3 regions of the Arthrobacter sp. 10T425 genome follow, and region 2 is predicted to be linked to each of the others. Evidence: riboswitches for the same ligand, from Rfam matches in the RefSeq annotation. Region 2 holds a riboswitch; each other region holds the start of a gene.
What was found. A riboswitch is a leader RNA that binds a small molecule or an ion and turns the genes downstream of it on or off. The one in region 2 is predicted to bind thiamine pyrophosphate.
Positions count from the first base shown of each region.

Region 1: another riboswitch for thiamine pyrophosphate. It lies ahead of thiO (glycine oxidase ThiO); the one in region 2 lies ahead of thiC (phosphomethylpyrimidine synthase ThiC).
Region 3: another riboswitch for thiamine pyrophosphate. It lies ahead of AC1DDH_RS12550 (ECF transporter S component); the one in region 2 lies ahead of thiC (phosphomethylpyrimidine synthase ThiC).

Region 1 covers NZ_JBFTGZ010000013.1:122,139-129,184, forward strand. Annotated here, with positions in the region: gene AC1DDH_RS15565 (DEAD/DEAH box helicase) at 1-933, opposite strand, end outside; gene AC1DDH_RS15570 (RNB domain-containing ribonuclease) at 1,316-2,809, opposite strand; gene AC1DDH_RS15575 (ferritin-like fold-containing protein) at 2,848-3,522, shown strand; gene thiE (thiamine phosphate synthase) at 3,560-4,258, opposite strand; TPP riboswitch at 4,285-4,405, shown strand; gene thiO (glycine oxidase ThiO) at 4,399-5,709, shown strand; gene thiS (sulfur carrier protein ThiS) at 5,706-5,942, shown strand; gene AC1DDH_RS15595 (thiazole synthase) at 5,948-6,772, shown strand.
Region 2 covers NZ_JBFTGZ010000022.1:34,728-41,773, forward strand. Annotated here, with positions in the region: gene ffh (signal recognition particle protein) at 28-1,617, shown strand; gene AC1DDH_RS19420 (alpha/beta fold hydrolase) at 1,689-2,423, shown strand; gene thiC (phosphomethylpyrimidine synthase ThiC) at 2,420-4,225, opposite strand; TPP riboswitch at 4,221-4,328, opposite strand; gene AC1DDH_RS19430 (GNAT family N-acetyltransferase) at 4,405-4,905, shown strand; gene AC1DDH_RS19435 (amidohydrolase family protein) at 4,909-6,015, shown strand; gene AC1DDH_RS19440 (VOC family protein) at 6,091-6,966, shown strand.
Region 3 covers NZ_JBFTGZ010000009.1:149,410-156,455, forward strand. Annotated here, with positions in the region: gene AC1DDH_RS12530 (glutamate--cysteine ligase 2) at 1-543, opposite strand, end outside; gene AC1DDH_RS12535 (UDP-N-acetylglucosamine 1-carboxyvinyltransferase) at 595-2,118, opposite strand; gene AC1DDH_RS12540 (energy-coupling factor transporter transmembrane component T family protein) at 2,306-3,109, opposite strand; gene AC1DDH_RS12545 (ABC transporter ATP-binding protein) at 3,106-4,779, opposite strand; gene AC1DDH_RS12550 (ECF transporter S component) at 4,808-5,455, opposite strand; TPP riboswitch at 5,522-5,665, opposite strand; gene AC1DDH_RS12555 (heme-degrading domain-containing protein) at 5,853-6,398, shown strand; gene AC1DDH_RS12560 (DUF4235 domain-containing protein) at 6,438-6,701, shown strand; gene mnhG (monovalent cation/H(+) antiporter subunit G) at 6,787-7,046, opposite strand, start outside.

The DNA of each region.
Region 1 (7,046 bases), on a different contig from region 2:
GCGGTCCACCAGTTCCTCGGCCACCTTCGCGGCGGTGCGCTTGGTCTTGGTGAAGATGATGGTCCGGCCGCGTCCGCGGGCCTGCAGGATGCGGGCCACCACTTCCACCTTGTCCATGCTGTGGGCACGGTAGATCAGCTGGCGGATATCGCGCTTGGTCAGGCCCTCGTCGTCCGGGTCCGCGGCGCGGATGTGTGTCGGCTGGGTCATGTAGCGGCGGGCCATGGCGATGACCGGGCCGGGCATGGTGGCGGAGAACAGGAGCGTCTGGCGGACCGCGGGCGTGCCGGCGATCAGGGTCTCGACGTCCGGCAGGAACCCGAGGTCCAGCATCTCGTCGGCTTCGTCGAGGATAACGATCTTGACGTTCTTCAGGCTCAGGTGCTTCTGCTTGAAGAGGTCGATCAGGCGGCCGGGGGTACCGACGACAACCTCGACGCCGTTCTGCAGCGCCTCGACCTGCGGCTCGTAAGCGCGGCCACCGTAGATGGTGGCGATGCGGGCGTTGCGCTTCTTGGCGGCGTTTTCGAGGTCTTTGGCTACCTGGACGGCCAGCTCGCGGGTGGGCACGATCACCAGGGCCTGCGGGGCGCCGGGAACGGCCAGTTTGTCGAAGCCGGCGTCGTCGCGGCCGACGACGCGCTGCAGCGCCGGGATGCCGAAGCCGAGGGTCTTGCCAGTACCGGTCTTGGCCTGGCCGATGATGTCATGCCCTGCCAGTGCGACCGGCAGGGTCATGGCCTGGATCGGGAAGGGGTGGGTGATGCCGGCGTCGGCCAGGGACTCCACGATGTCGGCACGGACATTGAAGTCGGCAAAGGTCTTCTCGGCAATCTCGTGCGGCTTTTCGTCCGAGATGATGGTCTCTTCGGGCTCGATGGTCTCCGTGCCGGACTCATCGGTCAGAAGCTGGTGCGTGTGCAATTCACTCACAGGGGAGTTTCCTTATTCATTTTGGGCTGCGCTGCTTGCTCAACGGGGCCGGCCGTGGTGGCCGTTCCGGAGCACGCTCAGGCGCGCAAGCAATTCCAGTGGAAGCCGATCGCGGGCTATCTAAATGCTGGCACTGGGGACCAGCGGGTGTATCTCAAGATCGCGTAGGGGCGGGCTTGTTGAATTCGAAAATCATGGAAATCAACGACCGGGCATCCATTTCTACCTCTTCAGTCTAGCTGTACAAGGCGTGGATCCTCGACTGGGCGGGTGATTGCGCCTCGGGAGGTGACCGGGAGGGCGGCCGGCAGCGCTGGCTGGCGACGGCGTGGGGACGGCGTGAGGACGGCCAGCGGGCCGTCAACGGACCGATAGCCGGCCGTCAGCCCACGAGCTCCAACTGGATTTCCCGCGTGGCGATGTCCGAGGACACCACCCGGACCCGGACTTTGGTGCCCGGTTCCAGCTCGCCGGGGCAGCGTGCGGTCACGGCGGGCTCGGCGATCTGGACGATCCCGGACGGGCCGTTTCCGTTGCCGTTGGTCTTCCCGCCGTTGCCGTTGCTGGTGCCGTTGGTGCCCTTGGCCGGCTTGGGACCGGAGATGACGACAGCGTCGAATTCCTGGCCGACGTGGTTGACGAGCAGCGCCGCCTCAACGGTGTCCAGCGACAGCCGCTCCAGTTTCGCGGCCAGCTGGTCCGAGGTGCCCATGATGGCGGGGAGGGACGGCAGCGCCTCCCGGGCCCAGGCAGGAACTTCGGTGCCGTTGCTCAGGGCCTCGCAGATTACCAGCACGAAGCGGTCGACCAGCCGCCGCAGCGGTGCCGTGGAATGGGCGTACGCGGCGCCGATGGCGGACTGGACGGCGGCGTTGGGCACTGTGCCGTCGAAGGGTGTGTATCCGGCACCGCGGAAGAGCATCCCGGCCGAATGCACAATGGCCAGCTGCCGGGGGTCCGTCGGGTCAAGGGTCCGCAGGTACTCGCCGTAGCGCATTTCCCCGTCCCAGGGCTTGCCGAGGGCGTGGGTCTGCCGGTGGAAGTGGCGCAGTGATGCCTCGTCCGGGGCGGGCATGGTGCGCAGGATGCCGACTTTGCCCTGGAGCATGAGCGCCGCGGCTGCCATCCCGGTCATGAGTGAAATCTGGGCGTTCCAGTCCTCCACCGGCAGCGGCGGGGCCGCTACGATCCGGTAGCCGCCGTCGGGCAGTTGCTGGATCTCCTGTTCCGGCATGTTCAGGCTCGCGCCGCCGCGCAGTCGTTCCAGTTCCACCCGTTTGAGGCCTACTTCTTTCAGCAGCTGCAGCACGGGCGCCGCGGTGCCGGCGTCGAGCTCGGCCTGGACGCCTTTGTAGTTGAGCTTCGCGCGGCTGCGGACCTGTGCCCGGCGCACGAGGACCGAGGCGACCTCTGCCGCGGCGTCGAGCTCGAACTCCCAGACGAACGCCGCGCACAGCTGCCCGGCGAGCAGACTGCCGGCGGCCTCGCTGATAATCTCCGGATGCAGCGGAATCCGGCCGTCCGGGGTGTAGAAGGTCTGGCCGCGGCGCCGGGTCTCGGCGTCCAGCGCCCCGCCCGGGGCGACAAAGGAGGGGACGTCGGCGATGGCGTAGAAGACCTTGTAGCCGCCGTTGCTCCGTTCGATAAACAGGGCCTGGTCCAGGTCGGTGGACGATGCCGGATCGATAGTCACGAACTCGACGTGCGTGAGGTCAAGGTCCGGGAGCTTGTGCTCGGCCACCGCCGCCTCCGCGTCGCGCAGCACATCCTCGGGGAACGGGCCGGGCAGTTCCAGCGTGGTGCGCAACGCCTTGAGTGCCCCGGCAAGCTGGTTCTGCTGCTCGTGGACACTGGGGGTCAGGCGATGATGTGACACGAAAATCAGGGTAGCCCGATTTCCGCTATTAGTCTTGGATGATGAGCGCAACTGCGGACGATCCTGCCCTCTACAACAGCTTCCTTGCCGACCTGCTGGGAGTCTTGGCGTACGGCGAGCTTTCCGCCTTCGAGCGGCTGTCCTCGAGTGCCCGGTATTCGCCCACGCTGCATGACCGTGCGTTGCTGGGCAGGATGGCGGTGGTCGAGTTCCAGCATTACGAACTCGTCCGAATCCGGCTCGAACACATGGGCCTGGATACGGAGGCCGCCATGCTGCCGTTCCAGCCCTCGGTGGACCACTTCCACGAACGCACGCGCCCGTCGGACTGGTACGAGGCCCTCATGAAGGCCTACGTGATCGACACGGTCGCCGCGGACTTTTACGGCGTCGTGGGCCGGTACGTCGACGCCGCGACCCGTGAGTTGATCGGGCAGGTCCGCTCCACCGGTGAGTCCACGGCCGTGCTGCAGGCGCGCATCAAGGCGGCCCTGGCCGATGACCCCCGGCTGGCGTCGCGCCTGGCGTTGTGGGCCAGGCGTCTGCTGGGGGAAGTGCTGAACCACGCCCAGCGTGTCAGCGCCGAGCACGCGTTCCTCGGCGGACTGTCAGGGCTGGACGACGCCGGCGCCCGGGCGCTGGTCAACGGCCTGGCGGCCGAACTCGCAGCGAACCACGCGCGCCGGATGACGGAGCTGGGTCTCGCCGGATAGATTCAGTGCCGGCCGGCATTACGGGCTGGGGACCTGCTTAGGATGCGGCGGCGTCCAGCGCCGCCAGCAAGGCTCCGGCGGCGTGGGCCGGATCAGTGGCGTCGGTGATCGCCCGGACCACGACGATCCGCCGGGCACCGGCATCGACTACCTGCTCCACGTTACTGAGGTCGATCCCGCCGATTGCGAACCACGGCAGCACGCTTTCGTCGACCTTGCCGGTTCCCTCCGCGTCCGCCCCGCCGATCGCCTGGGCGGCGTAGCGCACCAGATCGAGGCCGACGGCGGCGCGTCCGGGCTTGGTGGGCGTCGCCCACACGGGGCCCACACAGAAATAATCGAGCCCTTTGCGGCCTGGCGCGGCAGCGATGGCGGCGTCCACCTGCTTCGGGCTGTGGGTGGACAGGCCGATCACGGCATCCTTGCCGAGAAAGCCGCGGGCGGCGTCGAGCGAAATGTCCTTCTGACCGACATGGAACACCGGAGCCCCGGACAGGGAGGCGATGTCCGCCCGGTCATTGACGGCCCACAGCCGCCCGTGGCGCTGCGCCGCGGTGTGCAGGACCTCCAGCAGTTCCAGCTCCTCGGAGGCCTCGAGCGACTTGTCGCGCAACTGGATGATGTCCACGCCGCCGGCGAAGGCGGCGTCCACAAAGTCCTCGAAGTCGCCGCGGTCCCTGCGGGCGTCGGTGCAGAGATAGAGGCGGGCGGTGGTGTGGAGGGGGTCCTGGCTCATGGGACCAGCCTAGTTCCTCTAAACTGGGCGCATACCGCGGGAGCCCGCAGCAGCCATGTCGCCGCTGCCCGGCTGAGAGGGCGTCAGAGCCGACCGCTTGACCTGATCCGGCTAGTACCGGCGTAGGGAAGGAATTCTTCATGGGCACACGAGCCGGCCGTGCGGCCGGAGCCGCAAATGACGCCGACGCCCAGGTTTGTGACACGGGGCCCGGTACCGCAGAGGGAATCATCGCGGGGGATACGACTGCCGACGTGGCCGTGATCGGCGGCGGGGTGATCGGCCATGGCATCGCGTTCGAGGCCATCCGCTCGGGCCGATCCGTGGTCCTGATCGATGATGCTCCCGGCAGCGGAGCCAGCTGGGCCGCGGCCGGCATGCTGGCCCCCGTGAGTGAACTGCACTACCAGGAGGAACAGCTCCTGGAACTGATGCTTGAGGCCTCCCGGTTGTGGCCAGGATTCGCTGCGGCTCTAGACGCCGGTGCCGCCGGCGCGGATTCGCCGGCAGGTACCGGCTACTTAACGACGCCGACCCTGGCGGTGGGGGCCGACGCGGCGGACCGGCGCGCGCTCGCGGACTTGAGGGAAGTCCAGAAGGCATGCGGCCTGGCCGTGGAGCCACTGACAGTGCGCGAGGCGCGCACCCGGGAGCCCCTCCTGAGTCCCGGCATCTCGTGTGCCTTCGACATCCCGGCCGACCACCAGGTGGACCCCCGCCTGCTGATCACCCGGCTCGCCGGCGTGCTCGGTGCGGAAGGCGGCAGCTTCGTCCGGCGGCGCGCGGCAGGACTGCTGTGGCAGGACGGACAGGTGGCGGGTGTGCGGTTGGCCGGCGGCGGTACCGTGCGGGCTGCCGAGACCGTGGTCGCCAACGGGCTCGGCGCCGCCGCGCTCGAGGAGCTACCGGCCGGGCTGGCGCTGCCGCTGCGGCCCGTCTACGGCGACATCCTCCGGCTCCGCGTGCCTCCGCATCTGCAACCGCTGCTCACGGCCACCGTGCGGGGCATGGTGCGCGGCATCCCGGTGTACATCGTCCCCCGCCAGGACGGCACCGTGGTGATCGGGGCCACCCAGCGGGAGGATGGACCGTCGGATCCGCACGCAGTTTCCGCCGGCGGCATTTACCAGCTGCTGCGGGATGCCCAGCAGCTGGTGCCTGCGGTCGCCGAGCTGGAGCTTTTGGAAGCCACGGCGCGGGCGCGGCCCGGAACCCCGGACAATGCCCCGCTGCTGGGGCGGGTCGCACAAGCGGACGGCGGCGACGTCCCGGGACTCATTATCGCCACAGGATTCTTCCGGCACGGCGTCCTGCTGACCCCCGCCGCTGCCGCCGTGTGCCGGCAACTCATGGATTTCACGCCGGACCCGCGCTGGGCCGGGTTCCGCCCCGACCGTTTTTCCCGCATCCCGGTTACGTCCGGGGACAGCCCTAAGAAGGAAGCAGCATGAACATCCGACTTAACGGAACGGATCAGAGCGTCGCCGACGGCGCCTCCGTCTCCGCACTCGTCAGCCAGCTCACTGGCCGGAGCATCGGCCCCGACGGCCGCGCCGCCGACGGGCGGAAGCTCGGTGTCGCCGTCGCCCGCAACGCCGAAGTGGTGCCGCGCAGCCAGTGGCACGCCACGGCGCTCGCCGACGGCGACGACGTCGAACTTGTCACGGCAGTCCAAGGAGGATGACCAGCATGAACGAGACGACGTTCGCAGGAGCACAGGCCGTCCCCATGACCGGTGCGGTGGCCGATCCGTTCGTGGTCGACGGCGTAAGGCTCGGCTCCCGCCTCATCATGGGAACCGGCGGTGCGCCGAGCCTGGACGGGCTCGGGGCGGCGCTGGTGGCGTCCGGGACGGAGCTGACCACGGTGGCGATACGCCGCTATTCGCCGGCGGAGACGGGCTCGCTGTTCCAGCTGCTCGAGGACCATCAGATCCGGGTACTGCCCAACACGGCAGGCTGCTTCACCGCCAAGGACGCCGTCCTTACCGCCGAGCTGGCGCGGGAGGCCCTGGAAACGGACTGGGTCAAGCTCGAAGTCATTGCCGACGAGCACACACTGCTGCCGGACGCCGTCGAACTCGTGGACGCAACCGAACAGCTCGTGGCCCGAGGCTTCAAGGTCTTCGCCTACACGAACGACGACCCCGTGCTTGCCCTCCGGCTCGAAAACCTCGGCGCGACGGCCGTGATGCCGTTGGGCGCCCCGATCGGCACCGGACTGGGCATCCTGAACCCGCACAACATCGAGCTGATCGTCTCGCGCGCGTCCGTGCCCGTGGTGCTGGATGCCGGGATCGGCACGGCCTCGGACGCTGCCCTGGCGATGGAACTCGGCTGCGACGCCGTGCTGTTGGCTACGGCGGTGACCCGTGCGCAGAATCCGGTGCTCATGGGCGAGGCCTTCAAACATGCCGTCATCGCCGGCAGGCTGGCGAAAGCGGCCGGCAGGATCCCGCGGCGGGAACACGCACTGGCGTCCTCGGCAATGGAAGGCCGGGCCGAGTTCCTCTAACGCCCGCTCGGCCGGCGGGGCTGATCTGGTTGCGCCGGCCGGACCTCCTGATCACCCTTGCTCTTGATGACGCGCCGGCGCGATCATCGGTAGGCCCGGCCCGGTCCGGCCCGGCCGGGTCGACGTGCGGCGGGGACGAACCGGGTATGCCGTCGGTCCGCATCCGGATGGTCCACAGTCCTCGTGGATCACGTGGTTGTGCGAGTACGCAGGGTCCCATTAGCGCGCTGGTGAAACTTTCACGAAGAATGGCGTTGCCACTTCTTTGCCTTTC
Region 2 (7,046 bases):
AGATCCACTGAAAGAAGTGCACGGCGCGTGTTCAATTCACTCTCTGACCGGTTGACAGCAACCTTCAAGAATCTGCGTGGCAAGGGCCGCCTGACCGAGGCGGACGTTGACGCCACAGTCCGCGAGATCCGGCGTGCCCTCCTGGACGCCGATGTCGCTGTGCCCGTGGTCCGGGAATTCACCGGCCGCGTGCGCGAGCGTGCCCTCGGCGCCGAGGTCTCCGGGGCGCTGAACCCGAGCCAGCAGATCGTGAAGATCGTCAACGAGGAACTCGTCGAGATCCTCGGCGGCGAGACCCGCCGGATCCGCCTGGCCAAGACCGGACCCACCATCATCATGCTGGCGGGCCTCCAGGGCGCCGGCAAGACCACCCTGGCCGGCAAGCTCGCCAAATGGCTCAAGTCCCAGGGCCACAGCCCCATGCTGGTGGCCTGCGACCTCCAGCGGCCCAACGCCGTCACCCAGCTGCAGGTGGTCGGCCAGCGCGCCGGCGTACCCGTGTTCGCCCCGCACCCGGGCGCCACGTCCACCGAACTGGACCACCCTGCCGGAGACCCCGTCGCCGTCGCCCGTGACGGCGTCGAGGAAGCCAAGCGCACCCTGCACGACGTCGTGATCGTGGACACCGCCGGCCGTCTCGGCGTCGACGCCGAGATGATGGAGCAGGCGCGCCAGATCCGCCGCGCGATCGTCCCGAACGAAGTCCTGTTCGTGATCGACTCCATGATCGGCCAGGACGCCGTCAACACTGCCCTGGCCTTTGACGAGGGCGTCAACTTCACCGGCATCGTGCTCTCCAAGCTCGACGGCGACGCCCGCGGCGGCGCCGCGCTCTCCGTCGCGTCGGTGACCGGCAAGCCGGTCATGTTCGCCTCCACCGGCGAAGGCGTGGACGACTTCGAGCTCTTCCACCCGGACCGCATGGCCTCGCGCATCCTCGACATGGGTGACGTCCTCACCCTGATCGAGCAGGCCGAGAAGTCCTGGGACAAGGATGAAGCCGCCCGGATGGCGAAGAAGTTCGCCGACCAGGAAGACTTCACCCTCGATGACTTCCTCGCCCAGATGCAGCAGATCCGCAACATGGGCTCCATGAAGAAGATGCTCATGATGATGCCGGGTGCGCAGAACATCCGCCAGCAGCTGGAGCAGTTCGACGAGCGCGAGATCGACCGTGTCGAGGCCATTGTCCGCTCGATGACCCCGCACGAGCGCGTGGCTCCGAAGATCATCAACGGCTCCCGCCGGGCCCGTATTGCGCGCGGTTCCGGCGTGCACGTCTCCGAGGTCAACGGACTGCTGGAACGTTTTGCCCAGGCCCAGAAGATGATGAAGAAGATGGCCGCCGGCGGCGGGATGCCCGGCATGCCGGGGATGCCCGGCATGGGCGGCGGGGGCGGTGCCCGCAAGGGAGCCAAGTCCGCGCCCAAGAAGAAGGCCCGCTCCGGCAACCCGGCCAAGGCGGCGCAGGAACTGCGCGACGCCGAGGCCCGGCGTGCCGCCGGCCCCAAGGCGTTGCCCACCGGCGCGTCGTTCGGCCAGCAGGGCGGCGACTTCGATCCGTCCCAGCTGAACCTGCCCAAGGGTTTCGACAAGTTCCTCGGCGGCAGCAAGTAGCCGCAAGTGCTGACGGCCGCCGGCACTGTGTCGCCGGCGGCATCAGCACTGAAGTGCCATAGGGTTAGACAATGTTCAAGCAGCGCGTAGTCTTCGTCCACGGGGACGGCAGCTTCGGCGCCGCCGCGTGGCCAAAACAGCACGGAATGGCGCTGGACTACGACGCCCTGTTCCTGCGGCGGCACGGGTTTGACGCCGTCGCGGAACCGCTCGAATCCAACTTCGCGGCCGACGCCGCCATCGTGCTCGCCTCGCTGGCAGACGACGGCCGCGGCGAGGCCGGCGGCCATGTGGTGGCCCATTCGCAGGGCGCGATCGCGGCGATGATGGCCGCCGTCGAGCGGCCCGACCTCGTCCAGTCGCTGACCCTGGTGGAACCGGCCTGCCTGTCCCTGACCGCGGAGCTCCCGGCCACCGCCGCGCACCGGGCCCTGATGCAGCCGCTCTTCGACGTCCGGTACAACCTCAGCGACGACGACTTCCAGCGGGAGTTCATCCGCCGCGCGTTCGCGGCCGACGCCCCGGGAGCCACGACGCCGGAGGCCCTCCGGGCTGCGCGCCGGCTCCGCCTGCAGGCGCCGCCGTGGGAAGCCCCGCTGCAGATCGTGCCGGGCGTGCCGACCCTTGTCCTGACCGGCGGCTGGGAACCGCTGTATGAGGAAATTGCCGGTTACCTGCGCGAGACCGGCGCCCTGCACCGCACGGCGCCGGGAGGGCACCGGCCCCAGGATTCAGCCGAAGGGGACCGGGCCATCCGCTCCTACATTGCCGAGGTCAGCCGGCACCAGCACGCCCGGGCGTCCTAGGAAGCTGCGGGTTCTCCCACCGAGGGCTGCGGCAGGTAGACCTTGCCGCCCGAGGCGAGGAACTCGTTGCTCTTCGCCCGTATTCCGGCCGCCATCTGCGCTAGGGCCGCCTGCGAATCTGCTGATCCATATTCGTCCCGGATGTCCTGGCTGATCCGCATGGAGCAGAACTTCGGGCCGCACATCGAGCAGAAGTGGGCTGTCTTGGCCGGCTCCGCGGGAAGCGTCTCATCATGGAAGGCCTCGGCCGTGACCGGGTCCAGGGACAGCGCGAACTGGTCCCGCCAGCGGAACTCGAACCTTGCCTTGGACAGGGCATCGTCGCGTTCGTGCGCGCCCGGGTGGCCCTTGGCGAGGTCCGCGGCATGGGCGGCGATCTTGTAAGTGATCACGCCCGTCTTCACATCGTCCTTGTTCGGCAGCCCGAGGTGTTCCTTGGGCGTGACGTAGCAGAGCATGGCAGTGCCGTAGCGGGCGATCTCGGTGGCGCCGATCGCCGAGGTGATGTGGTCATAGCCCGGTGCGATGTCCGTGACGAGCGGCCCGAGTGTGTAAAACGGGGCGCCCTTGCAGAGTTCCTGCTGGCGCTCCACGTTTTCCCGGACGAGGTGGAAGGGCACATGCCCGGGGCCCTCCACCATGACCTGCACGTCGAAGTCCCAGGCCCGCTGCGTGAGCTCGGCCAGGGTGTCCAGTTCGGCGAACTGTGCCGCGTCGTTGGCATCCGCCGTCGCGCCCGGCCGCAGCCCGTCGCCCAGCGAGAACGCGACGTCGTAGCGTGCGAAGATCTCGCACAGCTCATCGAAGTGGGTGTACAGAAAGTTCTCCCGGTGGTGCGCCAGGCACCAGCCAGCCATGATGGAACCGCCGCGGGACACGATGCCGGTGACCCGGTTGGCCGTCAGGGGCACATACCGCAGCAGCACGCCCGCGTGGATGGTCATGTAGTCCACGCCCTGCTCGCACTGTTCGATCACGGTGTCCCGGAAGATCTCCCAGGTCAGGGCGTTCGCCTCACCGTTGACCTTCTCCAGCGCCTGGTAGATCGGGACCGTTCCGATGGGGACGGGGGAATTACGGATGATCCACTCGCGCGTGGTGTGGATGTCATCCCCGGTGGAGAGGTCCATGACGGTGTCCGCGCCCCACTGCGTGGCCCACTGGAGTTTGTCGACCTCCTCGGCGATGGAGCTGGTCACGGCTGAGTTGCCGATATTGGCGTTGATTTTCACCAGGAACGACTTGCCGATGATCATCGGCTCGGATTCGGGGTGGTTGACGTTGTTGGGAATGATCGCGCGGCCCGCGGCCACCTCGCTGCGCACCAGCTCCACATCGCAGTTCTCGCGCAGCGCGACGAACCGCATTTCCTGGGTGATGACACCGTCCCGGGCGTAGCGCATCTGCGTGACGGTCCTGCCCTCAACGGCCCGGCGCGGCACCGGCCGGCCGCCCCGCCACTCGGCCGACGCAGCACCGCGGCGCACCGCCGATTTGCCGTCGTCGAGCAGCTCCCGTTCGCGGCCGGCGTAGGGTTCGGTGTCCGCCCTGGCCTCAATCCAGGGGGTGCGGAACGGCTCCAGCCCGCGGACCGGATCGCTGCCCGGGCCGGCAGTGCGGTACACCCGGAACGGCGGGTTCCGGACGTCGCCCGGGGAGGGTTCCAGGGCGATCTCGGTCACCGGCACGCGGATGCCATGCTCGGGATCCGTGCTGAAGGCCAGCGAGTGGGACTTCAGCGACTGCGTGGTGGCTGCGGACTGAATTTGGACAGGGCTGTGCTGTGTCACTTGGGTGTTCACGGAAAAGCTCACTTCCTTCGCCGGCATTACCCGGACAGGTTCAACGGTCGCAGGCTGCGTCAGCCCGATCTCAGCCCCTGCAGGGGCACCCGTGTGGTCGTAGACGAAACTACCACGCACCTCCGGCCGGCCCTCGAGTGTGACGGAGTGCGGTCGGGCCGCGGTGTTAGCGTGGCATTGTGACTCTGCCCAGGGCCGTGCCCCGCATCCGGATGGCGACGCCGGAAGACCTCCCGGCGCTGCCGGTTCTCGAGGCCTCAGCAGACCGCATCCTCGAAGCGGAGCTGGGGAACCAGACGCTCCCGGCTCCGGAGTTGACGACGCCGGTTGAGCCGCTCTTCACACTTGTCGCCGGTAACCCGCCCGTAGGGTTTGCCCGCGTTGACGAGGTCGGCGGCCAGGCCCATCTGGAACAGCTCTCCGTGCAGCCGGACTCCGCCGGGCGGGGGATAGGACGGTCCCTGGTGGAGGCAGCCCTTGATGCGGCCCGGAGCCGTGGCTATTTATCGATGACGCTTTGCACCTTCGAAGGCGTCCCGTTCAATGCGCCGTTTTATGCGAGCTGCGGTTTCGAGGAACTCGCCCAGCCAGGACAGGCGTTGGGCGCCCTGCGGATCCACGAAGCGCAGCTGGGGCTGGACGGTCTTGGCCGGCGGATCGTCATGCGGATTAGGCTTTAGGTCATGACCGGCATCATCGAGTTCAGCGGCCCCATCCTCACCGCGGCGGACCAGAAACGCCGCGGGCTCTGGTCGGTGGGCGGCCTGCTAACCTTCCGCCGTCCGGCCGCCGCGCCTGACCTCGTGCTGGACGGCTGGGTCATGCCCGGCCTCGTGGACGCGCACTGCCACATCGGCCTCGGCCCGGGCGGGGACGTTACCGAGGACACCGCGGAATCCCAGGCCCTGGCGGACCGCGACGCCGGGACACTCCTGGTCCGCGACGCCGGCGCCGTCCACAACACCCGCTGGCTCCAGCAGCGCGCGGACCTGCCCCGGATCATCCGCTCCGGCAGGCATCTCGCCAGGACCCGGCGCTACCTGCCGGGCCTGGCCGTCGAGGTCGAGCCGGAGGATCTCGTCGAGGCCGTGCGGAAGCAAGCCCGCGCGGGCGACGGCTGGGTCAAGCTCGTGGGGGACTGGATCGACCGCGACGCCGGCGACCTCGCCGCCAGCTTTCCCGCCCGGACCATCAGGGACGCCGTCCAGGCCGCCCACGATGAGGGGGCCCGCGTCACCGCACACTGCTTCGCCGAAGACACCCTCGATGACATGCTCGACGCCGGGATCGACTGCATCGAGCACGCCACCGGGCTGCTGCCGCGGCACCTGCCGCGCTTCCTCGAACAGGGTGTTCCCATCGTGCCCACCCTGATCAACATCGCCACGTTCCCGGACATCGCCGCCCGGGCGGCGGCCAAGTTCCCCCGCTACGCAGCCCACATGCGCTCGCTGTGGGAGCGCCGGGCGGAGCGGATCCTCGAAGCCCACGAGGCCGGGCTGGCGATCTATGCCGGTACCGACGCCGGCAGCGTGATCAGCCATGGCAGGATCGTGGACGAGATCCAGGCCCTGCACGCCGCCGGCCTTCCCGCCGCTGCCGCCCTCAACGCCGCGAGCTGGTCTGCGCGGACCTGGCTCGGCGCGGAGTCCATCGGTGAAGGGGCAAGCGCTGACGTCCTCGTCACCGCCGAGGATCCGCGGAGCAATCCGGCCACGCTCCGCCAGATCCGGCACATCGTGCTGCGTGGGCTGCCGGTAGGCCGGGCGCCAGTCCATGTTTTGGAATAAATTGAAGCTTCAAGTAATTTATCTTTACGTAGAGTCGCCGAAGGCCGGTGGCTACAGAATCCACGGAGCATTGCCATGACCGCAGAAGCCAGCACCCAGGACCTCCTTCCTGCCGAACTCACCATGGGCACCGTGATGCTCAAGGTCGGCGACATGAAGCTCATGACCGACTACTACCAGCGCGCCCTCGGCCTGGAGACTGTGGCCGAACAGGACGGCGGGCTCTACCTTGGGCGCCAGCAGAAGCCGCTGGTGCATCTGGCGCCTGCCCCGGGCCTGAATCTACCTTCCCGCGGCGAGGCCGGGCTCTTCCACACCGCCCTCCTCTTCGAGGACCAGCACTCCCTGGCGGCCACCATCGCCACCGCGGCCCAGTACGAGCCCCAGTCCTTCACCGGCAGCGCGGACCACCTCGTCAGCGAGGCGTTCTACTTCAACGACCCCGAAGGCAACGGCATCGAGCTGTACTGGGACCGGCCGCGGGCGGCGTGGTCCTGGGAGGGCAAGAACGTCGTCATGGACAGTCTCGCCCTGCCGCCGCAGCGCTACCTGCAGCAATACCTGACCGAGGAGTCCGTGGCCGGCCAGCGCCAGGCCGCCGCCGGCGTCGGGCACGTCCACCTGCAGGTCGGCGACGTCCAGTCGGCGCATGATTTCTATGTCGGCACGCTCGGCTTCGAAAAGACCGCGGGCTGGCACGGCCAGGCGCTGTTCGTCTCGGCCGGCGGCTACCACCACCACATGGCCATGAACGTCTGGAACAGCCGCGGCGCGGGCCCCCGGCGCGACACGCTGGGCCTGGGCGAGGTCCTCATCGAGGTGCCCTCCGGCGACGACGTCACGGCCCTGGCCGACCGGCTCAAGGTTGCCGGCGTCGAATCCCACCACACCGGCGCCGAGCTGCGCTTCGAGGATCCGTGGCGCAACCGGATCCGCGTCGCCGTGCGCTAGAAGTTCTCCCCCAGGCAAGCTGGTCGCTGGACATGTCCAGCGCGCACAGCTTCCCCCGGACATGACCCCTCTTCGCCGGC
Region 3 (7,046 bases), on a different contig from region 2:
TTCGAATCCGGTCTCGGCCCCGTTCCAGTAGGGGGAATTCGCGCTGAGTGCTATCAGCACGGCCAGCTTGTCGCGGATCCGGTCCATTACCGCCACGCCCTCCTCCGGGGACTCCACAAAGGTGTGGACGTGGAGGCCGCAGGTCAGCTGGTTCCGGACGGTGAGCCCGAAGCGCTGCTGCATGGTCATATAGCGCGGATTCGGCGTCAGGTGGGTGGCTGAGCCTTGGGGCGACGTGGCCAGGGCCGCGACCCGGCCGCCGTGCGCCCGGGCGGCCTGGTCCGCAAGGGACCGGCCACGCCTGAGCTGCCGGAGCAGTTCCGTGTATTCCAGGCACGGATGCGTCTGGGTCTCGATCTGTTCGAGCTTGAGCTCGTAGCTGAAGTCGGCGCCTTCGTGGACCGGTTTCTGTGCCGGGAGAACCCTGGCGGCTTCCTGTTGCGGCGGCACCAGACTCGGCAGCATGAGGTCAGCGAGGGCAAGCAGCATCCCCGATTCGGGGTCCACTATCAGCAGTTCTTCCTCCACGCCGAAGGTGCGCATGAATCTATTGTGCGTCAGGATCCGCCGAAACGCCCCACACCAACGCGGGGCTCAGTCCTGGAAATACTCGATCTTCGCCCCGATGGTGTTCAGCCGCTCAGCCAGGTCCTCATAGCCGCGTTCAATGACATAGATGTTCCGCAGCTCCGAGACGCCACGGGCCGCCAGCATGGCCAGCAGCAGGCAGGCGGCGGGGCGGAGGGCAGGCGGGCAGCCCACCTCTGCCGCTCGCCACTTGCTGGGCCCGTTGACGTAAATGCGGTGCGGATCGAGCAGCTGGACCTGGGCGCCGAGCTTGTTGAGCTCGGTCAGGTAGATGGCCCGGTTCTCGTAGACCCAGTCATGGATCATTGTCTGGCCGTGGGCGTTGGCGGCGATCACCGCGAAGAAGGGCAGGTTGTCGATGTTCAGCCCGGGGAAGGGCATGGGGTGGATCTTGTCCTCCGGCGCCCGCAGCTCCGAAGGCTTGGTGGTGACGTCCACCAGGCGGGTGCGGCCGTTGCGGGCAAAGTACTCCCCGGAAACCTCGAGCCGCTGGCCCATCTGCTCGAGCGTGGCGAGTTCGATTTCCATGAACTCGATCGGGACGCGGCGGATGGTGACTTCCGAGTTCGTCACGATGCCGGCGGTGATGAGGCTCATCGCCTCGATGGGGTCCTCGGACGGGAAGTATTCGATGTCGGCGTCGATCGACGGGCGGCCGGTGATCTTCAGCGTGGTGGTGCCAACCCCGGCGATGTCCACGCCGAGCATCTGCAGGTAGAAGCACAGGTCCTGCACCATGTAGTTCGGGCTGGCATTGCGGATGATGGTGGTGCCACGGCGGTGGGCTGCGGCCATGATGGCATTCTCGGTGACGGTGTCGCCGCGTTCGCTGAGCACGAAGGAGCGGTCGTGACCGTCCGACGGCGGCGCCTGCACCGCGTAGAACCCGGACTTCGCCTCCACGCTAAGGCCGAACTGGCGCAGTGCCTGCATGTGCGGCTGCACGGTGCGGGTGCCGAGGTCGCAGCCGCCGGCGTAGGGCAGCCGGTAGGTGTCGGCCTCGTCCAGCAGCGGGCCCAGGAGCATGATGACGCTGCGGGTCCGTCGGGCCGCCTCCACATCCATGGAGGCCAGGTCCAGGACGGCGGGGCGGCGGATCTGGAGGTCGTTGGCGTTGAGCCAGGTGCACTCGACGCCGATGCTGGTCAGCACCTCCACGATCCGGTTGACTTCCTCGATCCGGGCAAGCCTGCGCAGCGTGGTGGTGCCGCGGTTGATGAGGCTGGCGCACAACAGCGCGACGCCGGCATTCTTGCTGCTGTTGACGTCCACCGCGCCGGCGAGGGTGCGGCCGCCCTCGACGCGCAGGTGGGTCATCTGGGGCCGGCCCACCTTGACAATGCTGTGCCCGACGATCGCCTCCAGGCGCTGGATCATCTTCAGGCTCAGGTTCTGCTTGCCCTGTTCCATCCGGGCGATGGCGCTCTGGCTGGTGCCCAGCTCGGCGGCGAGTTGCCCCTGGGTCCAGCCCTTGGCGCCGCGCGCCTCGCGGAGCAGGATGCCTACGTGTTCAGCAGTCGGTTGAGTCATGCTCCCGAAAATATCACGCATGATTTATAAACCACGGCAATTCCGGCCGGAATGGCGCCAATCTCACACGGATACCCACGCCATGCGATAACCGGCAGGCCACCGGAACTCCCGGGCCGCCCCGCCGAAACTCCCGGGCCGCCCCGCCCCGCCGGGCTGCCCGGGCTGCCCGGCCGGCGGCGCCGGTCTACTGGCGGGTGAGGAAGACGAGGTTCCAGGTGCCCGCGCCGAGGGCCGCGGCGACGGCGGCGGCGGCGATGCCGAGCCCGCCCAGCAGCACCCAGGCATCGAGTCCGCTGAACGTGGAGGGCCGCGCCCAGGTCCGGGCGGCACCGCCGAACCCGCGGGCCTCCATCGTCACCGCGAGCCGCGAGGCGCTCCGGATCGCCTGCACCAGCAGGCCGAAACTCTGGCCCAGCGTGGCGCGGAACCGCTGATAGGGGTTGCCGCTCGAGCCCACGCCGCGGGCCCGCCGGGCCATGCCGATGGTCTGCCATTGCTCGGCCATGATTCCGACGAGCCGCATCGCGGCCAGGGTGCCCAGGACGAACCGGTGCGGCAGTTTCGCGTTCTGGGCCAAGGCATCGGCCAGGTCCGTGGGGTCGGTACAGCTCATCAGCAGCACCGCGGGCAATGCGATCGCGAGCCCGCGGAGCATGAAGCCGATCCCCAGCTGCAGGGAACCGGCGCTGACGGACCAGATCCCCGCATTGAGCAGGACGGGTCCGGAATCGGCCGCCAGGATGGCCGTGCTCCAGCCGCCCAGCGCCGCGGCGAGGATCAGCGGCCAGCCGCGCTGCCACAGCAAGGCCACAGTCAGGCCCGCCAGCGGCAGGAGCAGCAGTTCGAACGCCAGCGCCACCGACGCCGACACCCAGTCAATGGAGAGCGCCAGGACCAGGGTGATCAGGGTGACCGCCGTGAACTTGGCGAGCGGGTTGGCTCGGGTCAGCAGCGCATGGTTGCCGCGCAGGCTCAGCGCGTCCCTCATGGCGAGGCCCCCTCCGGCAGCTCGAGATCCGGGCCGGGAGCGTCCGCGGCGGCGGTTTCCCGTGGCCGGAGGCGGAGTTCGGCGCCGCCGAGGACGGCGCTGAATTCGGCGTCATGCGTCACGGACACGACGGCGGTGCCGGCGTCGAGGAGCTCGGAGAGGAACGAGGCGAGTTCGGCCCAGGTATTGGCATCCTGGCCGAAGGTGGGCTCGTCCAGGACCAGCACCTGGGGGTGCGCCGCCAGCACAGTGGCTACCGAAAGGCGCCGCTTCTCGCCGCCGGAGAGCGTGTAGGGGTTGGCGTCCACAAGCTCCGTCAGCCGCAGCCGCTCCAGCAGTTCGTCCACGCGGTCTTCGCCGTAGCCGAGGTGGCGCGGTCCGAACATGAGCTCGTCGAGGACCTTGCCGGTAACGAACTGGTGCTCGGGTTCCTGGAAGACGGTTCCGATCCTGGCGATCAGCTGCTGGGCCTTCCACCGGTAGGGATCGGGTCCGGCGCCGTCGCGTACGCGGCCGTCGCGTACGCGGCCACTGGAGCGACCGCTGGAGTGACCGGTGGCGGGGCTGCTCAGCTCCGCCGTGGCCGAGACTGTTCCCGCGACGGGCCGCAGGAGACCGGCCAGCGTCAGCGCCAGGGTGGACTTCCCTGTGCCGTTCTGTCCGGTGATGGTCAGCGCCTCGCCGGCGCGGACCCGGACCGAGACCCCGGACTGGACCGGACGCGGCGCGATGGTGCGGAAGCCGTCGCGCAGCCCGGCCCGCCGCGGCCGTTCGCGGGACACCGCGAGCGCGTCGGCCGCGAGCAGAGTCTGTCCCGCGCCCCGCGCCGGTGTGCGCATCCGCGTCGCCGGGACGTAGCCCGGCACCCAGACGCCCGCACCGATGAGCATGTCCCGCGCCTCGGCCAGGACCCGGTCCGGCGGTCCGTCAATCAAGACCGCGGAGTCCGTGGCGGACCCTGGCTGCAGCACCACGATCCTGTCCACCAGGTCTTTCCAGACCCCCACCCGGTGCTCCACGACCACCAGCGTGGCGCCTGTCTTGTCCAGGCAGCGGCCCACAGCGTCGCGGACCTCCAGGACGCCCGTGGGGTCGAGGTTGGCGGTCGGCTCGTCGAGCAGCAGCAGCCCTGGCCGCATCGCGAGGATCCCGGCGAGCGCGAGCCGTTGCTTTTGGCCGCCGGAGAGGGCCGCCGTCGGGTGGTCCAGCGGCAGCTGTCCCAGCCCGACGTCGTCGAGGGCCTCGCGCACGCGCGGCCAGATCTCCGCCGCCGGGACGGCGAGGTTCTCCGCCCCGAAGGCGACGTCGTCGCCGAGGCGGGAGAGCACCACCTGCGTTTCCGGGTCCTGCTGCACCAGCCCGGCGCGGCCGCGCTGCGCCCGTGGCGCGGCACCGTCGATCAGGAGGCTGCCGGTCTCGTCTGTGTTCTCGGCGTCGCCGGAGTCGCCGGGGTCCCCGGAGTCGCCGGCCGCGCCGTCGCCCAGAACGCCGGCCAGGGCGTGGAGCAGCGTCGACTTGCCGGCGCCGGAGGGCCCCAGCAGGAGCACGCGCTCCCCCGGCCGGATGTCCAGGTCAAGGCCGCTGACGGCGGGCCTGGTCCGTCCGGCATGCCGCCAGCCCCAGCCGCGGGCCGTGACGGCGGCCGGCCGGACGCTCGGTGAAGATCTCATGATTCTCTGCAGGATTCAGCGACGGGGCTCAGGAGAAGACGGGCTCCGTGGCGGCCTTGCGGGAGGCAAAGGAGCCCAGCACTCCGGTTTTCGCCAGGCCGCGGGTGGCGAGCCAGGCCAGTCCGCCGGCAATCACTGCGCCGGAGATCGTGGTGAAGACGATGTAGGCGAGCTTGTCGCCGGCTTCGTAGGCGATGTTCCAGCCCCACGGCAGGAAGGAGTCGTTCAGGCCGCAGAAGAGGCCAGCGCCGGCGCCGGCCAGCACGGAGACGGGCAGGTTGAACTTCTTGTAGAGGAAGGCCGCGAAGACCAGTTCGGCGCCGAGGCCCTGCAGGATGCCGGAGATCAGCACCGTGGTGCCGTACTGCGAACCCATGATGAGCTCGCCGGTGGCCGCGACGGTTTCGCAGAAGAGTGCGGCGCCCGGCTTGCGGATGATGAGCATGCCCAGCACCGCCGGGATCATCCAGCCGCCGGCGTAGAGTCCGCTCAACGGCGGGTAGACCGCGTTGACCGGAGTCGAGATCAGGTTCGCGCCCTGGGACCAGGCCCAGAAAATGACGCCGCCGGCAACGGCGATCAACGCGGCCACCACAATGTCCACCACGCGCCAGCTGTAGTTGCGCCGGGCGGATGAACGGCTGGCGGAACCATGCTGTGCTGAAATATCTGTCATGTCGTCCTCCTGAGGAACAGGAGGGGAGGGTGCGCCGGCCGGTCTCGGCTTCCGCCGCCCTCCGCGCACCCTGAGAACTCGACTCCCTTGCGCCGGTACTAACCGGATCAGGTTCGAGGGTCTGCGGCTGTCCGCACTCTCAGCGCCCACCAAAGGTTTCCCCGGATTGTTCCGGCGATGCCCGACGGCGGCGCTCCCCTGTCGTAACTATTTTCGCCCTTGTGGGCTGGCTCAGTTTACACCCGGACGGCCGGGTTTTCAGTGGTGTGCCGTCACAATCGTGGACCGGACGGCGGCAGTCCCGGCGGCCCGGAAATCCCTCTTGGTAGAGTCGTCGTGCCGGACCCCCGGACCCGCCAGCGGGCGGCCTCGTCACCCACCGGAAAGCTGGAACATTTTGTCGCACACACCGGTCACCCAAGATCCCTCCGGGGAATACGATCCCGACTCGAGTGAGCCGCAGCCGCGGGGTTCCCTGGCGGCGCTTATCGGCCGCGTGCTGGCCGAGATAGAGGCGCTCCAGTTCGCGTCGTTCAGCAAGGATGACGCCCTGGACCTCGGGCTCCTCCTTGTCGAGCTGGGCAGGCAACGCTCGCTGCCCATCGCCGTCGACATCACCAAAGGCGAGCAGGTGCTCTTCCACGCCGCGCTGGACGGCGCCACACCGGACAATGAGCGCTGGATCAACGCCAAGAAGCGCACCGCCCTGCGGTACGAGGTCCCGTCCCTGCTGGTGGGCCTCCGGGCCCGCGCTGCCGGCGGAAGGATCGAGGACAACGCCTGGTGGGATCAGTCGGAGTTCGCCGCCCACGGCGGGGCGTTTCCCATTTACGTGCGCGGCACGGGCGCCGTCGCCGTCGTCACCGTCTCCGGCCTGCCCCAGAAGGCGGATCACGAACTCGTGGTCGAGGCCCTGCGGATGGTCCTCACCCCGGAACGCTAGGCTAGGGGAAAACCGTTCCCGTCCCAAGGAGACCGAAGAATGAACATCCTCATCAAGCTGCTCGGCACCGGCGTCAGCCTCCTGGCCGGCTTTGCCGGCACCAAGCTGGTGGACACCATGTGGGAAAAGTCCACGGGCAACAAGCCGCCCAAGGGCCAGGAGGACGACGTTCCCACCACCCTGCGCTCGGCCCTGACGTTCGCCCTGATCTCCGCCTCGGTCAGCGCCATCATCCAGGTGCTCGCCAACCGCGGCACCCAGCGCGCGATCACCCGCTTCGCCAAGACCCAGGACGTCGTCTGACCTGACCCGACCGGCCGCGGCGCCCGCCGCGGCCGTCGAAGGCCCCGGCCGCGTCCGTCGACGTGCCGGCCGGGCCGGACGGGGCTCAGCGGTCGTCGTCGTCCGCTCCGTGCGTGGCCGCCTGCTGGGCGGCCTTCTGGACTACCGCCTCGAGCTCGTCGGAGCTCAGCAGCTCCGGGTGCAGGTGCTTGGTCCGGTAGCCGGCCCGGCCCACCATGTGGGCGGACACGGGGACGGTGAGCAGCTGGAAGAGCCAGGCCACCAGCAGGACGGGCCACACCGACCAGGTGCGCATCTGCAGGCCGAGGGCCGCCAGCAGCAGGAACAGGCCGAGGACCTGCGGTT